Regions from separate parts of the Mucilaginibacter antarcticus genome, predicted to be linked through region 1. Evidence: riboswitches for the same ligand, from Rfam matches in the RefSeq annotation. Region 1 holds a riboswitch; the other holds the start of a gene.
What was found. Region 1 has a riboswitch for S-adenosylmethionine ahead of ACFSYC_RS15495 (homoserine O-acetyltransferase family protein). Riboswitches for the same ligand answer to the same signal wherever they lie in the genome.

Region 2: it holds a riboswitch for S-adenosylmethionine, as region 1 does, so the genes downstream of both, metH (methionine synthase) here and ACFSYC_RS15495 (homoserine O-acetyltransferase family protein) in region 1, are expected to answer to the same signal.

What each region holds. Positions count from the first base shown of each region.
Region 1 is NZ_JBHUON010000021.1:20,553-23,659, reverse strand. Features, by position in the region: gene ACFSYC_RS15500 (trans-sulfuration enzyme family protein) at 580-1,698, shown strand; SAM riboswitch class I at 1,862-1,971, shown strand; gene ACFSYC_RS15495 (homoserine O-acetyltransferase family protein) at 2,174-3,107, shown strand, end outside.
Region 2 is NZ_JBHUON010000001.1:315,043-318,149, forward strand. Features, by position in the region: gene metH (methionine synthase) at 1-1,886, opposite strand, end outside; SAM riboswitch class I at 1,934-2,045, opposite strand; gene ACFSYC_RS01355 (helix-turn-helix domain-containing protein) at 2,258-2,509, shown strand; gene ACFSYC_RS01360 (glycosyltransferase WbsX family protein) at 2,605-3,107, shown strand, end outside.

The DNA.
Region 1 (3,107 bases):
AATATGTTAAGTGATTGATCCATCAGTACATTAATTAAAAAGGCAAAACGGTTTGAAACAGCAATGAAGCATTAACACCCTGTAGTTAATACATTAAAAACTAACAGTTTATCAAATTTTTTCTATCAACATTTAACCAAACATTTTTTGCGCGGTCATACACTTGATCCATAGTGTATACATCCAAACCATCTTATGCGATCCAAGGTTGGCAGTGGTTTCTTGCCATTTTAGTGAAGCCACTCTTTTGCCGTAATTAGTAGCAGCTCATGTAAAGACGAATAATCGCGGTTAGTAACCTACTATTGGTAACAGTTATGCACGTAGAATCATCTAACCAATTTGGCGCTTTGGTGCTATAAAAATAAGAGTTATTTGCGTTGGCTCTAAAGGTTTGCAAACAGCTTTCAAACTCGGTTTTGAAAGCCTATTTTTGCACGATACTGAAAAAATAAAACCACAGTTACTAGTAGTAATATTGATTTTTTCATAGATAGGTTGAGTGATTATAGGTTTTGGGTTGCGTAAAATTAAAAACATTAACTAGTATTTATAATAAATGTGGTAATTTGATCTGTTATGAAAACAGAAACCATCGCCATTCACGCAGGCAACACTACCGATCATACCACCGGCGCCGTTATACAACCCATCACTATGTCTACCACGTTTGAGCGTATGGAGGACGAGAATTATAGGGAGGGCTATGTTTACAGCCGTTCTGCAAACCCCAACCGGAAGGCCTTAGAAAACGTACTCACCGCTTTGGAGGGTGGTATAGATGCTGCTGCATTTTCATCCGGCAACGCTGCAGGGATGGCTGTATTTCAGTCGCTGACACCGGGCACACACATTATTGCGCCTGATGATATGTACCACGGCTTGCGTAACCAGCTAAAGCAGTTATTTGCAGGGATACTTGAGTTTGACTTTATTGATATTGATGATGCCGACGTACTGAAAGCGCACATAAAGCCAAACACGGGTTTAATATGGATAGAGACCCCATCAAACCCGCTATTAAAAATTACAGACATCAAAAAGATCGTCGCAGTAGCAAAACAATACGACGTTAAAGTGGTGTGCGACAATACCTTTGCTACACCGATATGCCAGCAACCATTACGTTTGGGTGCCGACTTGGTAATGCACTCAACCACCAAATATTTTGGAGGCCACAGTGATTTAATGGGTGGTGCGCTGATAACCGCAGATAAGAGCGAATGGTGGCAAAAGATTCGCCAGGTGCAGGAGATGGGCGGCGCTATCCCCTCGCCTATGGACTGTTACTACCTGGTGCGCAGTATTAAAACGTTGCCTTACCGTGTAAAAGGGCATATGCAAAATGCGCAGCTTTTGGCTGAGTTTTTAAATACACATCCGGCTGTAGACCAAGTGCTTTACCCCGGGTTGGCATCGCACCCAAATCATGATATAGCTAAGGATCAAATGACCGGATTTGGTGGTGTGCTATCCTTTTGCGTACAAGGTGACCGCGATGATGCACACCGGGTTATTAACAAGCTAAAACTATTTACCAAAGCTACCAGCCTTGGTGGTGTAGAGAGTTTAATAGAACATCGTGCAACCATAGAAGGGCCTGACACTAAGACTCCGTTTAACCTTTTAAGGGTATCCGTGGGTTTAGAGCATATTGACGATCTAATTGCAGATTTACAGCAGGCGCTGGAAAGCTAAAATTGACAAACTACAGCTGATACTTTTTCGTTTCTTTTCGGCTTGGTCGTTCCGCTGTAGCTTTAAGCTCAAAAAAAATTTGGGTTTATAAAAATTATCCCCTTTATTTGCACCCACAAACGGTAGCAATACCAAATGATCAATTCCTCTTCGTTTAGGTTTTGGTTTATAAAGAAGCGGCGAGAGATTAGGCTCACTGACCCGCTGGCAACCCTCTAAAATTAGAGAAGGTGCCAATTCCTTCCCCGGTAAATATCCCGGGAAATATAAATTAATAACATGAAAAATTTAAAATATCCCGCCTGTTTAAAAAGTTCTGTTAAAGCCACTCATGGCTATGCATTTGCTTGCACATTTATGTGTTACGTGCACTGCTATTGCAAACGCAGTTAACAAGTTATTATTTACCCGAACAATTAAGTAAAACGATAACTGCACCCATCAATAAGGAGCAATTGAACTACCACACAAACAAATGAGCACACAATTATATAAATACGATAAACCTTTTGAGCTGGAGTCGGGCGCTGTTTTGCCCGGGCTGGAATTGGGCTATCATACTTATGGTACGCTCAACGCCGGTAAAGACAACGTAGTGTGGGTATGTCATGCCTTTACTGCAAACTCTGATGTGCTTGACTGGTGGAAGGGTTTATTTGGGATGGGTTACTATTTTAATCCCGAAGATCATTATATCGTGTGTGTTAACATGCTGGGATCGGCTTATGGCTCAAGCGGGCCATTGAGCATTGACCCTGCTACAGGGCAACCTTATTACTTAACCTTTCCGCAGATTACTACGCGCGATATGGTTAAATCACAACAACTAATGGCTAAAGCTATAGGTATTGATAGCATCCAAACTTTAATTGGCGGATCATTAGGCGGGCAACAGGCTTCTGAATGGGCAATTATGGAGCCTGGCTTTATAAAAAACCTCATCCTTATTGCATCTAATGCCAAACACTCCCCCTGGGGCATTGCTTTTAACGAGTCGCAACGCCTGGCCATTGCAGCTGATCCGACTTTTGAGCAGGGCATGCCTGATGGTGGCAGTAAAGGTTTAAAAGCAGCGCGTGCTATGGCGCTGCTCTCCTATCGTGGTTATAAAACCTACGGGATTAGCCAGCATGAGGATAATGAAGATGTAGTAGACAATTACAAAGCCGCAAGCTATCAAAACTACCAGGGCGATAAATTGGTAAAACGTTTTAACGCTTACAGTTATTGGTACCTAACCAAATCAATGGACTCGCACAATGTAGGCCGCAATCGCGAAACCATTGAAAAAGCTTTAAGCGCAATCACCGCGCGTACTTTGGTTGTGGCTATTGACTCCGATCTGTTATTTCCTGTTGAAGAGCAAAAATACCTGGCTAAAAATATTCCCGGAGCTATTTATGCAGAGT
Region 2 (3,107 bases), on a different contig from region 1:
TATTCAACCAAACGTTCAGTAGCATCGTCTCTGCGGTTTAGCAGCACATCTTCTACTAAAACTAATAACTCCTTATCAATTTCCTGGTAAACCTCCAGCATCCCGGCGTTAACAATACCCATATCCATGCCTGCCTTAATAGCATGGTACAAAAAGGCCGAGTGCATTGCTTCGCGCACCACATTGTTACCCCTAAAAGAGAATGATATATTACTCACACCACCGCTCACTTTAGCGTAGGGAAGGTTTTGTTTTATCCAGCGGGTGGCATCAATAAAGTCAACCGCGTAATTGTTGTGCTCCTCTAAACCGGTAGCTACCGTCAGGATGTTTGGATCAAAAATGATATCCTGTGGCGGGAAACCAACTTCGTTAACTAATATATTGTAAGAGCGCTGGCAAATTTCTTTACGGCGCTCCAGGTTATCGGCCTGTCCGGTTTCATCAAAAGCCATTACTACCGTAGCGGCGCCATAGCTTAATATTTTGCGGGCATATTCTTTAAACTTTTCTTCGCCTTCTTTCAGCGAGATAGAGTTAACGATGCCCTTGCCCTGTATACATTTTAAACCAGCCTCAATAACCGTCCATTTTGATGAATCGATCATGATAGGCAGCTTAGAGATATCAGGCTCAGACGCAACCAGGTTGAGGAACTTAACCATCACGGCTTCCGAGTCTATCATACCCTCGTCCATATTGATGTCTATCACCTGCGCGCCGCCTTCTACTTGCTGGCGGGCAACGGTTAGGGCCTCTTCGTAATTCTCGGCCAGTATCAGCTTTGAGAATTTTGGCGAACCGGTAATGTTGGTACGCTCGCCTACGTTTACAAAAATGCTTTCGGGGGTAATGGTAACGGCCTCTAACCCGCTTAGGCGCATAAATGGAGCAACCTCAGGTACGAGGCGCGGCGAATATTTTTCGGCACGCTCGGCAATACATTTGATGTGATCCGGCGTGGTGCCGCAGCAGCCACCAACAATATTTACAAGACCTGATTTTATAAAGTCGTCTACCTGGTGGGCAGTCTCGTGCGGTGTTTCATCATATTGGCCAAACTCGTTTGGTAAGCCTGCGTTTGGATAGGCAGAGATAAACACATTGGCTTTCTCAGACAATTCCTGAATGTGCGGTCGCATCTCTTTAGCGCCTAAAGCGCAATTTAAGCCTACAGACAATAAATTAGCATGGCTTACCGAGTTCCAAAAAGCCTCAACCGTTTGTCCCGAAAGGGTACGGCCCGAAGCATCGGTAATGGTGCCCGATATCATGATAGGTAAATGCTTGCCGCTCTCTTGTGCGTATCTATCAGCAGCAAATAGGGCTGCCTTTGCATTCAACGTATCAAATATAGTTTCTATCAACAACACGTCAGACCCACCATCAACTAATCCACGGATCTGGTCGTAATAGGCATCGGCTAAATTATCAAAGGTAACAGCACGGTAACCCGGGTCGTTCACATCCGGTGATAGTGACGCTGTACGGTTAGTAGGACCAACCGCACCGGCCACAAAACGCGGTTTATTGGGTGTTTTTATATTGTATTCATCTACAACCTCGCGGGCAATACGGGCGCCTTCATAACTCATCTCGTAAGCCAGCTCCTCCAGGTTATAATCGGCCAGCGAAATTATCTGCGTGCTGAAGGTGTTAGTTTCAATGATATCCGCGCCGGCATCCAGGTATTCTGCATGTATGGCTTTAATCACATCCGGGCGCGTAAGGTTAAGCAGGTCGTTATTACCTTGCAGATCGCTCGGGTGATCTTTAAAGCGTTCGCCACGAAAATCTTTCTCGCTTAGCTGGTAACGCTGTATCATGGTACCCATTGCACCATCGATAATGAGTATACGCTTTCTTAATTCTTCTTTAATATCCATTTGCTGAGCTGCTTACTTAGAAAAGTCGGGCGGTGTATCTTGACTTTCACTTATTTGTCTCATGGCCCATGGCTCTACTGAGTAGAATGTAGCACCTTGTATAGTAACAGGTTGCTAAGACATCGCAGGGTCTAATCCCTCCATCTTTCTTTATAAGCAGCGCAAAGATGCGTAATAAGTTGGTAATTAGCAATTCAAATTAACGGGTGGTATCTGGGCGTGCAGCGTAATTCTTCTTACAATTTGGCCTGGTTTAAAATAGCCTTTGGTTGTAAAAACATGGGTTTATTCATTTCATTCATTGCGCAAATTGCTTATTTATTAAAAAGCTAGCTCTTAACTTTAAGTATTTAATTAAAGTACAATTAATCATGAATGTAGATACTCACTTAAGAGCCGTTGCTGCTAATATCAAAGACAGACGCACTGCTATGCGACTGTCGCAAGTGGATATGGCAAAGGAGCTTAACGTTACCCAAAATGCGTACAGCAAAATGGAAATGTCTAAAACCAAACTTACTATTGAACGCCTGTATAAAATTGCCGAAGTATTGGATATCGCCCCCGGCACGTTGCTGTCGACAAACATGGTGTCTATTCATCCGCCCAGTAAAGCAGAGTGAGGCCATCTGTTAACAATCAGACAGTGCATGACGGTTTTTGGATCTGAAATACTCAGATTTGGATAACCGATTTTACACCTGTAAGAGTTCCTGTAATGACTATCCAATTTAAACATACCATATTGTTAATGGCGCTGTCTGTTTTGTCTTTTGGCAATATCGCGACAGCACAAACTAAAAAATACGACATAGCAGCCTTTTTATACCCGGCCTACGTAAACGACGACCCGCGCCTGCGCCCCTTTTGGCCCAAAGGCATTGGCGAATGGGAAACCGTTACCAGCGTGCAGGACCGTTTCCCGGGGTTTTATTGGGACCGCAAGCCTATATGGGGCACCATTAATGAGGCTGACCCGTCTGTAATGGCGATGGAGATAAATGAAGCTACCAAACACGGCGTTAACGTATTCATTTTTGATTGGTACTGGTATGATGGCCGTGCGTTTATGGAGACTACCCTCAACAACGGTTTCCTGAAGGCGGAGAATAAGGACAAAATGAAGTTTTACCTGATGTGGGCCAACCACGATGTGGTAAACACCTGGGATGTACGCCTGAATAAATATAACGAGGACAACGTGATATGGCAGGGGCGTGT